Linked DNA regions of Luteibacter rhizovicinus DSM 16549. The protein of the gene in region 1 interacts with the protein of each later gene in a pairwise test. Links are inferred from orthologs where the notes say so. Each region holds a gene or a part of one and is shown on either strand. Other genes may lie near its edges.

Region 1 (7,632 bases):
TAACGGCCGTACTTGGTCAGGTAGCCTGCCAGGTACACCTGATAGTCGATGCCGCCGTACTCACCGGCTTCGAGCTGGCGAATCAGGCGCGTCGGCAGGCGAAGCGCCTGACCGCAGGCCTCGACGGTATAGCCCCGCGCTTCGCGGGCCGCACGGAGGCGCGCCCCGAAACCCGGGTCCGCCGACACATGATTGATGAGCACGCGACCGGCTTCGTCGGTGCTTGCCTCGGTCTGCGGGTCCATGGCTTCCTCCCTGGGTGCATGTGGCTCGATGCCTGCGAACAAGTCCTGCTCGCGACCGTCCCGACCGGATGAATTCGAAGATACAGGAGTCATTGACGTGCGGCGGCTTCGAGTGCACGCGCGGGTTCCGAATCCGGGAACTTTTCGCGCAAGCGTTTGGCGTAATCCCGGGCGGCCTCCCCGTCGCCCAGACGGAGCTCGATATCGTGACCGAGCTTCAAAGCAGTAGGACTCGGCTGACCCTGCGCCTCTAAGCGCTGCAGGAAAGCACGGGCCCTGAAAGCATCGTTCTTAAGGTACAACACGTTCGCCATCTGATACAGCGCATCGGCATTATTGGGATTACGGTCGAGCGCCTTCCGGAAATACACCTCGGCGCCCTCGTAGTCCTTCGACCCCAGCAGGCAGGTGCCCGCGTTGGTCATGGCCAGGTCCGGGGTCTCGTAGAACGGGTCGGCCAGCGCCCGGTCGAAGTAGACCTTGGATTCACCGGCCCGCCCCTGCTTGCAGAGGAAAACCGCCAGATTGTTGTTGACCGAGCCCTTCTTCGGGTCCAGGTCAACCGCCCTGCGGTAGTTCAGCTCGGCATTGGCCGGATCGTTGATCTTTTCGTAGAGCACGCCGAGCACCGTGCGGGCCGGCGCGTAGTTGGGATCGAACTGGATGGCCTGCTGCAGTTTCTCCATGGCGCCCTTGAGGTCGCCCTGCTGCATGTAACGCTGCCCGAGTTCGGTGTGAACCTCGGCCCCCTTGGCCTTCTCGTCGGCGGCGGTCGTTGGCTTCAGCCCCGACTCACCACCCACACAGCCTGCGCACGCAAACGCGAGCGCAGCCACCATCCCCCACCGCTCAAGCCGCATTCACCACTCCCTCTTCGAGTTTCTTGCGGAATTCCGCCTGTCGGCGGGTGCGATCGACCACCTGTCCCTTCAGCTGGCCACACGCGGCATCGATGTCGTCACCGCGCGTGCGGCGCAGCATGGTGAGAACGCCGGCATTGAGCAACTGGGTCTGGAAGCTTCGGATCTCGTCCGGACCCGAGCGCTCGAATCGCGTCCCCGGGAACGGGTTGAACGGAATCAGGTTGACCTTGTTCACGCCCGGCAGCCGGCGCATGAACTTGATCAGCTGGCGCGCGTGCTCGGGCTTGTCGTTGATCCCCTTCATGAGCGTGTACTCGAAGGTGATCGACGTGCGCGGCGCACGGTTGATATAGCGCTCGCAGGCCGCCGCGAGTTCGGCCAACGGGTAGCGCTTGTTCAGCGGCACCAGCTCGGTACGCAGCTCGTCGTTGGCCGCATGCAGCGACACGGCGAGGGATACGTCGCTTTCGACCGACAGCTTGTCGATCATCGGCACGAGGCCGGCGGTGGACAGCGTGACGCGCTTGCCGGCCAGGCCGAAGCCGAGGTCGTCGCGCATCAGGCTCATCGCCTTGACCACGTTGTCGAAGTTCAGCAGCGGCTCGCCCATGCCCATCATCACCACGTTGGTGATACGGCGCTGCTGGTGCGGCACATTGCCGAGATGTTTGGCCGCGACCCATACCTGACCGATGATCTCGGCCGTGGACAGGTTGCGGGAAAAACCCTGGGTCGCCGTGGAGCAGAACTGGCAGTTCAGGGCGCAGCCGACCTGGGACGACACGCACAGCGTGCCGCGAGTCGGCTCCGGGATATAGACGGTTTCGATGGCGTTGCCGCCATCCATGCCGAGCAGCCACTTCTGCGTGCCGTCGATCGCGGTCTTTTCGAACGCGGTCTTCGGCGGGCCGACGTAGCAGCTGGCACTGAGCTTTTCGCGCAACGCCTTGCCGACATCGGTCATGTTCTCGAAATCGCTTTCGAGACGGTGGTAGATCCACTTCATGACCTGCTCGGCACGATACGGCTTCTCGCCGAGCTCCGCGAAGAAATCGCGAAGCCCCTTGCGATCGAAATCGAGCAGGTTGACCTTGTCAGCAGGCGTGTTCACGGCATGTCTCAGTGCGAAACGACGTCCGAGTCGTTGAAGAAGTACTTGATCTCGTTGGCGGCGTTCTCGAGCGAGTCCGAGCCATGCACGGCATTGGCATCGATCGAGTCGGCGAAGTCGGCGCGGATCGTGCCCGGCGCGGCTTCCTTCGGATTGGTGGCACCCATCAGGTCGCGGTTCTTGAGAACGGCACCTTCGCCTTCGAGGGCCTGGATCATCACCGGACCGGAGATCATGAAGGCGACGAGGTCGTTGAAGAAACCGCGTTCCTTATGAACGGCATAGAAGCCCTCGGCCTCTTCCTTGGTCAGCTGCTTCATCTTGGCGGCGACGATCTTGAGGCCGGCCTTCTCGAAGCGGGAGAGGATTTCACCGATGACGTTCTTCTTGACGGCGTCGGGCTTGATGATCGAAAGGGTGCGCTCCAGCGCCATACGGATGCTCCGGGAAATGGAAGAAAGTGGAAAAAGATGAATGACGCTGCCAGCGCCTCTGGGGACGCCTGGTGAAAGTTTGGGCCAAAGCCGTCACGAATGACGGACTTAGCTCACGAAATCTTGACAGATTCTAGCTCAATCGCAAGCCGTTTGCAGGGATGTGCGGTCGCAGATTGACCAGTGGAAGGGCCCGGGCGTATTCTCAAACGATCGTTTGATTCAAACCACCCGCCTCCGGAGTCCGCCGATATGACGAGCGCACCCTATGCGTCCCGCGAACGCAGCACCAAGGAGCGGATCCTGGGCGCCGCCGAGGCCCTTTTTGCCACCCACGGCTTCGCCGGGGCGTCGCTCCGCCAGGTCACGGCGGCCGCCCGGGTCAACCTGGCGGCGGTGAACTACCACTTCGGCTCCAAGGACAAGCTGATCGAGGAGGTGTTCCGGCGCCGCCTGGACGAGCTGAACACCCGGCGCCTTGCCGCCCTGGCCAAGGTCGCCGGCCAGGAGGCCACCTCCCTGGAGGATGTGCTGGACGCGTATATCCGTCCGGCGCTCGACCTTTCCCGCAACGACGGCGGTGGCGCCGCCTTCGTCCGCGTCCTGGCCCGGGCCTACGCCGAGCACAACGAGACCCTGCGCAAGTTCCTGTCCGAGAACTACGGCCACGTCCTGCGCCAGTTCGCCGGCGAATTCGGCCGCCTGCTGCCGGGACTGGCCAAGGAAGAGATCTACTGGCGCCTGGACATCGTCACCGGCGCACTGACCTACGCCATGGCCGATTTCGGCGTCATCCAGCGCAAGAGCGACGTGGACGAGCGCGATCACCGCGAAACCGCCGCCGACCACCTGATCCGCTTCGCAGCCGCTGGCCTGCGCAACCCTTCCGTTTCGAACTCCCCGGCCACGCGCTGACCGCGGACGATCCTTCGCACCAATGGAGATCACCATGACCGCAACACCGTTACGCATTCGCAAGGCCGCGGTACTCGGCGCCGGCGTCATGGGCGCGCAGATTGCCGCGCACCTGACGAACGCCAACGTGGAAACCGTGCTTTTCGACCTTCCGTCCAAGGAAGGCCCGAAGAGCGGCATCGCCCTGAAGGCGATCGCCAACCTGGCCAAGCTCTCCCCCGCACCGCTGGCCGAGAAGGGCCTGGCCGCGGCGATCATCCCGGCCAACTACGAAGACGACCTCGCGCTGCTGGCCGATGTGGATCTGGTGATCGAAGCGATCGCCGAGCGGATGGACTGGAAACTCGATCTCTACCAGAAGATCGCCCCGCACGTGTCCGCCACGGCCGTGCTGGCCAGCAACACCTCGGGCCTGTCGATCAACGGCCTGGCCGAAGCGCTGCCCGAAGAGATGCGCCATCGCTTCACCGGCGTGCACTTCTTCAATCCGCCGCGCTACATGCACCTGGTCGAGCTGATCCCGACCCGCCTGACCGACAAGGGCGTGCTGGAAGGCCTCGAGGCCTTCCTGACCACCACCCTGGGCAAGGGCGTCGTCTACGCCAAGGACACCCCCAACTTCATCGGTAACCGCATCGGCGTGTTCTCGATGCTGTCGACGATGCACCACACCGAGCAGTTCGGCCTGGGTTTCGACACCGTCGACGCACTGACCGGCCCGGCCATCGGCCGTCCGAAGAGCGCCACCTTCCGCACGGCGGATGTCGTCGGCCTGGACACGCTCGCGCACGTGGTCAAGACCATGGGCGACACCTTGCCTGATGATCCGTGGCACAAGTACTTCCAGCCGCCGGTGTGGCTCAAGGGCCTGATCGACAAGGGCGCGCTCGGCCAGAAGACCGGCGCGGGCTTCTACCGCAAGGCCGGCAAGGACATCGTGGTGCTCGACCTGCAGAAGCAGGATTACCGCGTCTCCGAGCAGAAGGCATCGGACGAGGTCTCCGCGATCCTCGCCATCAAGGATCCCGCCGAGAAGTTCGCCAAGCTGCGTGCCTCCTCGGACCCGCAGGCGCAGTTCCTCTGGGCCGTGTTCCGCGACCTGTTCCATTACACCGCCTATCACCTGGCCGACGTCGCCGAGACGGCACGTGACGTCGACTTCGCGATTCGCTGGGGCTACGGCTGGAAGCTCGGTCCCTTCGAGATCTGGCAGTCGGCCGGCTGGCAGCAGATCGCCGGCTTCATCGCCGAGGACATCGCCGCGGGCAAGACCATGAGCAGCGCCCCCCTGCCCGCCTGGGTCACCGACGGTCGCAGCGGCGTGCACGGCAAGACCGGCTCGTACTCGGCCAGCGCCAACGCCGAGAAGCCGCGTTCCTCGCATCCGGTCTACGCGCGCCAAGCCTTCCCGGACCCGATCCTGGGCGAGACCTTCGACAAGGGCACCACCGTCTGGGAAAACGACGGCGTCCGCCTGTGGACCAGCGGCGACGACATCGGCGTGATCTCGTTCAAGACCAAGATGCACACGGTCAACGACCACGTGCTCGACGGGATCCAGCATGCGATCGGCCTGGCCGAGCAGCAGTTCCGTGGCGTCGTGTTGTGGCAGCCGTCCGAGCCGTTCTCGGCCGGCGCGGACCTCAAGGGCGCACTCGGTCTTCTTCAGGCCGGCAAGCTGGCCGAGTTCGAAGCCATGGTGGCGAACTTCCAGGCCACCAGCATGCGCATCAAGTACTCGCTGGTGCCGGTCGTGGCCGCGGTGCGTGGCCTCGCCCTCGGCGGCGGCTGCGAATTCCAGATGCATTCGGCGCGCACCGTCGCGGCGCTGGAGAGCTACATCGGCCTGGTCGAGGCCGGCGTCGGCCTGCTGCCCGCCGGTGGCGGCCTGAAGGAATTCGCCGTGCGCGCCTGGCAGGCGAACCCGGAAGATCCGTTCGAGTACCTCAAGAAAATCTTCGAGACCGTCGCGATGGCGAAGGTGTCGACCAGCGCGATCGAGGCCAAGTCGCTCGGCCTGCTGCGCAAGGACGACGTCATCGTTTTCAACACGTATGAAGTGCTGCATGTCGCCAAGGCCCAGGCGATCGCCCTGGCCGAGTCGGGTTATCGTCCGCCGATGCCGGCGCGCGCGATCACGGCCGCTGGCGACACCTCGACGGCGACGTTCAAGGCGTCGCTGGCCAACATGGCCGAGGGCTACTTCGCCTCGCCGCACGACATCGATATCGCCAGCCGCATTGCCGACACGCTTTCGGGCGGCCGGATCGAACGCGGCTCGCCGGTGGACGAAACCTGGCTGCTCGCCCTCGAGCGTCGCCACTTCGTCGAACTGGCGCAGACCGAAAAGACCCAGGCCCGTATCGCGCACACGATGACGACGGGAAAGCCACTGCGTAACTGACGCGCCACGCGCTCTGACGCAATCGACTTTCCCCCTTAAAGGAACCACCCCATGAGCAAGCAAGTGCAAGACGCCTACATCGTCGCCGCCACCCGCACCCCGGTGGGCAAGGCGCCGCGCGGCGTGTTCCGCAACACCCGTCCCGACGACATGCTCGCGCACGTCATCCGTGCCGTGATCGAACAGGCCCCGGGCATCGATCCGGCCCTGATCGCCGACGCCGTCATCGGCTGCGCCATGCCCGAAGCCGAGCAAGGCATGAACGTCGCACGCATCGGTGTGCTGCTGGCCGGCCTGCCGGAGCAGGTACCGGGCGTCACCATCAACCGTTTCTGCTCGTCCGGCGTGCAGGCCATCGCCATGGCCGCCGACCGCATCCGCCTGGGCGAGGCCGACCTCATGCTCGCCGGTGGTACCGAGTCGATGAGCATGGTGCCGATGATGGGCCACAAGATCGCCATGAACCCGGCGATCTTCGAAAACGACGAGAACCGTGCGATCGCCTTCGGCATGGGTATCACGGCCGAGAAGGTCGCCGAGCGTTGGAAGATCAGCCGCGAGGATCAGGACCGTTTCGCCCTGCAGTCGCACGAGCGCGCCTTTGCGGCGATCGCCGCGGGCGAATTCAAGGACGAGATCACCCCGTTCCAGCTCGACGACCGTTATCCGGACCTGCTCAATCACAGCGTCCGCGAAGACCGCCGCATCATCGATACCGATGAAGGTCCGCGCAAGGACACCACCTTCGAGGTGCTGAGCAAGCTGCGCCCGGTGTTCCGTAACGGCCAGTTCGGCGGTTCGGTCACGGCCGGCAACTCTTCGCAGATGTCCGACGGCGCCGGCGCCCTGCTGATCGCCAGCGAAAAGGCGATCAAGGACCACGGCCTCACGCCGCTGGCCCGCTTCGTCGGTTTCTCGGTCGCCGGCGTGGCACCGGAGATCATGGGCATCGGCCCGAAGGAAGCGATCCCCAAGGCGCTCAAGCAGACCGGTATCACCCAGGACCAGCTGGACTGGATCGAGCTCAACGAAGCCTTCGCCGCCCAGGCGCTGGCGGTCATCCGTGACCTCGGCCTCGACCCGTCCAAGGTGAACCCGCTCGGCGGCGCCATCGCCCTCGGCCACCCGCTCGGTGCCACCGGTGCCATCCGTGCCGCCACGCTGATCCACGGCCTGCGCCGTCGCAAGCAGAAGTACGGCATGGTGACCATGTGCATCGGCACCGGCATGGGCGCGGCAGGCGTCTTCGAAGCGCTGTAACGAAACCTGTAGGAGCCGATGAATCGGCTCCTACATTTGTCTTATGCTTGCGCGATGCACGGCATCCACACCATCGACACCGGCTTCGGCCGTCCGACGTTCGACGCCGCTTACCTCGTCGTCGAACACGGTCGCGGCGCCTTCATCGACAGCGGCACGACGCATTCGCTGCCACGCTTCCTCGAGGCCATCCAAGCCGCCGATCTCGAGCCGAAGGATATCGACTGGGTGATCCTCACCCACGTACACCTCGACCATGCCGGTGGTGCGGGGCAGCTGATGAAGCACCTGCCGTACGCGAAGCTCGCGGTGCATCCACGTGGCGCGCGACACATGATCGACCCTTCGGCGCTTATCGCTGGAGCCGCAGGCGTCTACGGCGAAGAGGAAGTGCGCCGCA
Region 2 (7,575 bases), 2.0 Mb from region 1 along the record:
GGCAGGTCGGCCGTGTCGGGCGGTTCTTCCGCGCCAGGAAGCGTGGTGCTCTCGGCGGCGAGACGCTCGCGCTCGAGCAACTCGAATTCCGCCACGTCGAGGGCGATCTGGTCGTGGATGAAGGGTGCCGGCAGGGGCATCAACAGCTGCCCATCCTCGAAGGCGGCGAGCGCATCGACATCCAGCGCGCGCAGCCAGCCGACGAGGTCGGAGGAGGACAGGCCGGTCCGTCCGAGGTGGACGCGATGCTGATCGATCTTGTTCAGTTCGCGCTGGAAGATGCCCGCCTGGCGCAGCAAAGCACTTTGCGCGCGACCGACGGCCTGGGCGAGTCGATGCGCGGCGGGCTCCAGTTCTTCCTTCTCGGTGATGCCGGCGACGACCTCGGTGCCCTTCTCGACCCAGGTCCAGACCGAATCCAGGCGTTCGGCGGCGCGGCGGATGCGGTGCTCGGAGCCGGACAGAACGGCGCGATCGAAGTCTTCCTTCAGCTCGCTGAGGCGCGACAGCAGATGGCCGAGTTCATCCACCGACACGCGGCCGACCGCCTGGCCGGCGGCGAGCTGCGCAGTGAGATAGCCGAGGCCGTCGTCATCGTCGTTCTCGAACTCCAGCATCACGGCCAGCGCGGCGAGTGCCTTGCGACCGAGCGGGCCGACGCGATAACGCTGCGTTTCGCCGTCGTAGACGAGGAGCTCGTGATCCTTGAGGCGTTGGACCACGGTTTCCAGCTTCACCGTGTCGACGAAGGCCAGGTGGTCACGGATTTCCTGTGGCGTCCACTCCGACGCATGCGAGCGCGCGCCGAGCGTACGCAGTACCAGCAGGCGCAAGAGGACCTGGGCTTCGCTGCCGTGGAACAGGGCGGAAAACGCGCGCAGCAAGCCGCGCCCACGCAACAGTGGGAAGACGGCGGGAAGGTCCTCGGCGACGAAGCCGTCGCGGAAGAGATCCTGCAGGCGTTCGTCGTGGAGGGTGGTGTCGGTCGGTCCGCTCAACGTCAGCGACGGTCGACGCCGACGAAGCGAAGGAACTCGCCTCGTGTGCGGGGATCTTCGCGGAAGCTGCCGAGCATCTGGCTGGTCACCATGGACACGCCGCGCTTGTGCACGCCACGGGTGGTCATGCACTCATGGCTGGCATCGATCACCACACCGACGCCGCGCGGGCGCAAGGTGTCTTCGATGCAGTGGGCGATCTGCGCGGTGAGCTTTTCCTGGACCTGGAAGCGGCGGGCGAAACCGTCCACGACGCGCGCCAGCTTGCTGATGCCGACGACGCGATCGGTCGGCACGTAGCCGACATGCGCGCGACCGATGATCGGTGCCATGTGGTGTTCGCAGTGGCTTTCGAACTCGATGTCGCGCAGCACGATCATCTCGTCGTAGCCTTCCACTTCCTTGAAGGTGCGGCGAAGGTATTCGGCGGGATCCTCGTCGTAGCCCTTGAACCAGTCCGAGTAGGCCTTGACCACGCGCTTGGGCGTGTCCAGCAGGCCCTCGCGAGTCGGATCCTCACCCGACCATAGCAGCAGCGTGCGCACCGCCTCTTCGGCCTGTTCGCGGGTGACCGGGCGGGACGTGGCGTCGTCGCTCATCGGGGATTCCTTCGAAGGTTCAAACACCCATTGTATTAGGAAATGTAGGAGCCGATTCATCGGCAATAGATACATGTAGGAGCCGATTCATCGGCGAATGGCCAATAAACCCGCTGCGCAGCAGCGCTCCTCCCAGGTTGCTAGCCCCAGTCCCCACCGAAGAGCATCGCCGATGAATCGGCTCCCACAGGAGCCGCCCACAGAGGCTTCAGTCCTCGGACGGATCGGGCGTCTCGGGCTCGTCCAGATCCGCCGGAAGCTCCAGCAGGGCCTGCGACTGGTCTCCCGTGAGCGATTCGACACCACGCAGCTTGCGCTCGATGGCGCGGGTACGCGTGCCGGCGCTGTCGATGCTGTTGCGCACCGTATCCAGCTGCTTGCGGGTTTTTTCCAGCACCGTGCCGAACTTGCTGAACTCGTTCTTGACCGCGCCCAGCACCTGCCAGACCTCGGACGAACGCTTCTCGATGGCCAGGGTGCGAAAACCCATCTGCAGGCTGTTGAGCAGGGCGGTGAGCGTGGTCGGGCCGGCAATCGTCACCCGATACTCGCGCTGCAGCTGGTCGGACAGGCCGGGCCGGCGGATGACCTCGGCGTAGAGGCCTTCGGTCGGCAGGAAAAGAATGGCGAAATCGGTCGTGTGCGGCGGGGCCACGTATTTGCTGTGGATCCGCTTGGCTTCCTCACGCACGCGCAGCTCGAGCGCCTTGCCGGCGACGAGCACGCCGTCGGCGTCCGCGGCGTCCTGGAAATCGAGCAGGCGCTGGTAATCCTCGATCGGGTACTTGGCGTCGATCGGCAGCCAGACCGGGGTGCCGTCTTCGGTACCGGGCAGGCGGATCGCATACTCCACGCGTTCGGCCGAGCCGGGCACGGTCGCCACGTTGGCCGCGTACTGCTCGGCGACGAGGATCTGTTCGAGCAGGGCGCCGAGCTGGACTTCGCCAAAGGTGCCGCGGGTCTTCACATTGGTCAGGACGCGCTTGAGATCACCGACGCCGGCGGCCAGGGCCTGCATCTCGCCGAGGCCGCGCTGGACGGCTTCGAGGCGCTCGGAAACGAGCTGGAACGACTGGCCCAGGCGGGTTTCCAGGGTGGACTGGAGCTTTTCGTCCACGGTGGCGCGCATTTGCTCGAGCTTGGCCGCGTTGTCCTGCTGGATCGCCGCCAGGCGGGTTTCCAGCGTGGTGCGAATGTCGCCGAGGCGCTTCTCGTTATCGCCGGTCAGGGCCGTGAAACGCTGGTCGAGCAGCTCACCGAAGTGCTTGAGGGTGAGCGCGGATTCTTCGCGGGTCTTGCGCGAGTCGTCGGCCAGGCCCTGGCGCAGCGATTGCAGGCCGGTATCCGTGCGTTCGGTCAGCTGGTCGAGGCGGCGCCCGAAGCCTTCGATGCGCTCGTGCTGCCGTTCGGCGGCCTGCTGCATCTGCTCCTGCACGTGGCCGCGGAACTGGCTGAAGCTCTCACCGAGCTCGCCACGGCCGGCGCGTTGTTCATCGCGCAGCACGCCCTCGAGGCGACGGCTGTCTTCACGCAGGGCATCGAGGCGACCGGCGTTACCGTCGTCCTGTTTTCCGCGAGAAAGCAGGACGGCGAGCAGGCCGAGGCAAGCCAGTGCGAGCACCAGCAGGACAATTAGGAGGATGGATTCAAGCGTCATGGGGCGAGAGGGTACACCGGCCCCGATCAGATCTCGCGATTGCCCACGATGACGACGTCGGCCGGGCGCTTGGCGAAGAGGCCGACGGTCACGATGCCGACGATCTGGTTGAGCGTGGCTTCGAGCTCCACCGGCTGGGTGATGCGCCAGTTGTGCACATCGAGGATCCAGTTGCCGTTGTCGGTGACCACGCCGTCGCGCCATACCGGCTGGCCACCGAGGGCGACGATCTCGCGGGCGACCAGGCTGCGTGCCATCGGGATCACTTCGATCGGCAGGGGGAACGTGCCGAGCACGTCCACCTGCTTGCTGGCATCGATGATGCAGACGAACTTGTCGGATGCCGCGGCGACGATCTTCTCGCGCGTGAGTGCCGCGCCACCGCCCTTGATCAGGCGTTTCTGCGCATCGCACTCGTCGGCGCCGTCGACATAGAGGTCGAGGCGGCCGGCGGCATTGAGGTCGAGCACGTCGATGCCCAGCTTGCGCAGGCGATCGCTGGAGGCTTCCGAGCTGGACACCGCGGCCTTGATCTTGTCGCGGAAGGGCGCAAGCGCATCGATGAAGAAGTTCACGGTGGAGCCGGTGCCCACGCCGATGATGCCGCCCTTGAACGTGCCGTTCTCGACGTAACGATGCACGGCGGTCTCGGCGGCAAGGCGCTTCTCGTTATCCTGGCTCATGGCTTTTCCAGCGTGAGAATGAAATCCCAGTCGCCCTTGGCGACCGGCATGACCGACAGGCGATTGCCCTTGCGCACCAGCGGCATGTCGGCGAGTTCGTCGCGGTTCTTCAGTTCTTCGAGCGAAATGGTCCGCGCGAGCTTGCGTTCGAACTTCACGTCGATCAGCACCCAGCGCGGTTCCTCGCGGGTGGCTTTCTCGTCGTAGTACTTGGATTTCTTGTTGAACTGGCTCTCGTCCGGGTAAGCCGGCGAGGCGACCGTGGCAATGCCGACGATGCCCGGGATATCCGTGTTCGAGTGGTAAAAGAAAATCTTGTCGCCGACCTTCATGCCGTCGCGCATGAAGTTGCGCGCCTGGTAGTTGCGCACACCGTCCCAGGGTTCGCTGCCTTTGCGCTTGAGGTCGTCGATCGAAAAAGCATCCGGCTCGGACTTCATGAGCCAGTAGTTCATACGGCGCCACCCGTGCAGTCGATCAGTTCCTTGTCGGTCGCGATGTAGTCGAGCGAGATGTCCCACTCGGCCGTCGTGATCGCGTCCAGTTCCTGGAAGTGGTAACCCACGCCGACCAGCAGGGGCTGGGCAGGGCGCTGCTGGCCATGCAGGAACTCGAAGCTGCGGTCGTAGTAGCCGCCGCCAAAACCGAGGCGGTTGCCCTTGCGGTCGAAACCCAGCAGGGGCACCAGCACGAGGTCCAGCTTGTTCGCCTCGACGATGTGCTCGGAGGCCTTGGGCTCCGGAATGCCCATGTCGTTGGATTCGACGTCCTCACCGGTGGCCCACGGGGCGAAAGTCAGGCGGCGCTTGCCGCCCGATTTGGTCACGATCGGCAGGTAAAAGGTCTGGCCGCGGTCAGCCAGTGGCGCGATGGCCAGGTTGAGCGGCAGCTCGCCGCCGGTCGCCCAATAGCCCGCGACGTGCTTGTCGGTCAGGAATTCGGGCAACTGCTCGAGCGAATCGCGCAGGCCACGGGCCGCGGCGACGCGCTCGGCCGGCGTCAGCTGGCGTCGGCGCTGGACGAGGTCGGCTCGAAGTTCGCGTCTCTCGGGAAGCTTTGACATGGGGCGCTCAGCTGAACGGCACGGTCGAAGGTTGCCGTCGAGCCGCCCCAGCCGGTGCCGCGACAGGGGCGCTGACCGGCCTGGTGGCCGATCGGCTGATTAAGGAGAGGCGTTCTCCGCGATGCCGCTGCGCACCAAACGACCTTGATCCAAAGGATCAGGTGGGAGAGCTACGCAGCATCCAGGCTTTCCGCACAAAGGCGGACATGCACAACAGCCACGAAAAGCCGACCCGGGGTCGTATGTAGGAACAAGGCAAATGTAAAGTGCGCTGGCGAACACCGCAGGGAACGCCTTCGGCTATTTTACCGGTGCGTCGAGCAGACCATCAAGCTTCTTGCGAAGAGAGGCCAATCCGTCGGTCAGCACCTGTTCCTGCGACTCGTGCTCCTTTCTGAGCGAAAGCAGCTCGTGGGCGATGCTGACGGCGGTCAGGACGGCGATCCGGTCGAAGCCGGGCGCCTTGGCGTTGGCCTTGAGCTCGCGCATCTTGCCGTCGAGAAACTGGGCGGCGGCGATCAGGCCGGCCCGCTCCTCCGGCGCGCACGCGATATGGAACTCGCGATCGAGGAGGCGGAGGGATACCGGTTCGCTGGCGGTGGCATTCATGTGACGGATCAGCCTGTGTTCTCGAGCGCCTTGAGGCGCTGGATCATCGCTTCGACGCGACCGCGCGCCTGTTCGTTGCGCGCCATGAGCCCCGCACGTTCGTTAGCCAACTGTTCCTGGCTGTGCCGCAGGCTGCGGTTTTCCTCGTGCAGGCGGCGAACGGTATCGACGAGCCGGTCGAGCGTTGCGCTCAGGGCTTCCACTTCGGTCTTGAAGGCGTCCGGATTCGTCATGCGCGGACTATAACAGGAGGTTCGCGCTTGTCGGCAGGGGGTGGCAGGGGTGAAACGAACGGCGTGAAGGTGGCTGCATTAGACTGTGCAGCAAAGTTATCGAGGAGTACCCCCATGTCGGCCAACCAGACCGTCGATCCCGAAGACATCGCCGAGCTCATCGGGCGCTGCAAGCTGGTAACATCGGTGAGTGAGTTCCACGGCTCGCTCGTGGGGTTCATCAGTGCCGGCGGCCGGTTTCCTCATGGCGCCATCCTGGAGGCACTCAGCCTGGAGCCGGATCCGGCTCCGACCGCCGATGAACTGGACATGCTCAACCGGTTGCGTCACCAGACCGAGGAGTGGCTCGCCGACCCGGAGCTGACCTTCTCGCCTTGGCTGCCCGACGACGATGCTCCCATCCCCGAACGCGCCGACGGCCTGATCGACTGGATCCATGGGTTCCTCGGTGGATTCGGTCTGGGCGGATCGGTCGAGCGCAACCGGGGCATGAGCGAGGATTCGCAGGAAGTCCTCAGAGACATGGCCAACATCGCCTCGACCGAGTTCGAATTCGACACCGACGACGACATCAACGACGAAAACCTGACCGAGCTGGAGGAATTCGTCCGTGCCGGCGCCATGCTGCTCCACGCCGAACTGAGCAACGGAGCGCGGTCGGCCAACGACACCCTGCATTGATCTCCGCTGCCGAGTACGCCCGGCGGCGCCGGGAGCTGATGCGCATGGCGGGCGAGGATGCCGTCCTGATCCTCGCCGCCGCCCCCGAGCGCATGCGTAATGCGGACGCCCCGTGGCCGTACCGGCAGGACTCCGACTTCCACTATCTCACCGGCTTCGGCGAACCCGAGGCCGTGCTCGCCCTGTTGCCGGGTCGCGCCCATGGCGAAACCGTGCTTTTCTGCCGGGAACGCGATGCCGAGCGCGAGCGCTGGGATGGTGAGCGGATGGGTACCGATCGCGCCGCGCGTGAGCTGCGCCTCGACGACGCTTTTCCGATTGACGATATCGACGACATCCTGCCCGGGATGATCGAGGGCAGGGCGCGCGTCTACTGCCATTTCGGGCAGGAGCCGGACTTCGACGCACGGTTGCTGGGCTGGATACGTCGCCTGCGCACGGCACGCGGTGGTGGCGTGGTGCCCAAGGATCTGGTCGCGCTGGGCCACCTGCTCCACGACCTGCGCCTGTTCAAGTCGCGCGACGAGCTCGCCCTGATGCGACGTGCGGGCGAAGTGGCCGGCGCGGCCCATATCGCCGCGATGGCGCTGGCGCGTCCCGGCGTGGCGGAATACGAGATCGAAGGCGAGATCCTGCGCAGCATCCGCAGCCAGGGCGCCGTGCCGGCCTTTCCGCCGACGGTTGCCGGTGGCGCCAACGCCTGCATCATGCATTACCAGGCCAACCGGGCCACCCTGAAGGATGGCGACCTGCTCCTGATCGACGCCGGTGCCGAAGTGGAGTGCTATGCCTCGGACATCACGCGGACCTTCCCGGTGGGTGGTCGCTTTACGGCGGCCCAGCGTGCGCTTTACGAGATCGTCCACGAGGCCCAGCTCGCCGCCATCGATGCCGTGCGACCCGGTCGGTCGTTCGGCGCGGCGCACGATGCCGCCGTGCGGGTGATCGCCGAGGGCCTCTGTGCCGTCGGCATCCTCAAGGGCGGTGCCGATCGCGCTATCGCCGATGGCAGCTACAAGGCCTACTTCCCCAGCAAGACCGGCCACTGGCTC

Evidence for each region.
Region 2: the proteins of ndk (region 1) and BJI69_RS09750 interact in binary tests that used the Escherichia coli proteins (3 or more experiments, as listed by UniProt). The link is inferred for Luteibacter rhizovicinus DSM 16549 from one-to-one orthologs.

What each region holds. Positions count from the first base shown.
Region 1 is NZ_CP017480.1:4,140,120-4,147,751, forward strand. The notes cover bases 941-3,881. They hold ndk (nucleoside-diphosphate kinase), read right to left. Parts: upstream 2,654-3,881; coding sequence 2,228-2,653; downstream 941-2,227. Other genes in these bases: pilW (type IV pilus biogenesis/stability protein PilW), read right to left, coding at 941-1,084; rlmN (dual-specificity RNA methyltransferase RlmN), read right to left, coding at 1,095-2,219; BJI69_RS18900 (TetR/AcrR family transcriptional regulator), read left to right, coding at 2,906-3,568; BJI69_RS18905 (3-hydroxyacyl-CoA dehydrogenase/enoyl-CoA hydratase family protein), read left to right, coding at 3,603-3,881. Outside these bases: BJI69_RS18880 (helix-turn-helix domain-containing protein), read right to left, coding at 1-245; more of pilW, read right to left, coding at 335-940; more of BJI69_RS18905, read left to right, coding at 3,882-5,972; BJI69_RS18910 (acetyl-CoA C-acyltransferase), read left to right, coding at 6,024-7,232; BJI69_RS18915 (MBL fold metallo-hydrolase), read left to right, coding at 7,287-7,632. UniProt on the Escherichia coli protein: Major role in the synthesis of nucleoside triphosphates other than ATP. The ATP gamma phosphate is transferred to the NDP beta phosphate via a ping-pong mechanism, using a phosphorylated active-site intermediate.
Region 2 is NZ_CP017480.1:2,167,311-2,174,885, forward strand. What follows is about bases 3,195-6,078. They hold BJI69_RS09750 (5-formyltetrahydrofolate cyclo-ligase), read right to left. Parts: upstream 5,001-6,078; coding sequence 4,389-5,000; downstream 3,195-4,388. Other genes in these bases: BJI69_RS09735 (DNA recombination protein RmuC), read right to left, coding at 3,195-3,254; rpiA (ribose-5-phosphate isomerase RpiA), read right to left, coding at 3,281-3,937; BJI69_RS09745 (EVE domain-containing protein), read right to left, coding at 3,934-4,392; BJI69_RS09760 (cell division protein ZapA), read right to left, coding at 5,301-5,609; BJI69_RS09765 (TIGR02449 family protein), read right to left, coding at 5,618-5,842. Also shown: BJI69_RS09725 (hypothetical protein), read right to left, coding at 1-998; GTP cyclohydrolase I FolE, read right to left, coding at 1,001-1,597; more of BJI69_RS09735, read right to left, coding at 1,806-3,194; more of BJI69_RS09770, read left to right, coding at 6,079-6,523; BJI69_RS09775 (aminopeptidase P N-terminal domain-containing protein), read left to right, coding at 6,562-7,575. UniProt on the Escherichia coli protein: Involved in the removal of 5-formyltetrahydrofolate.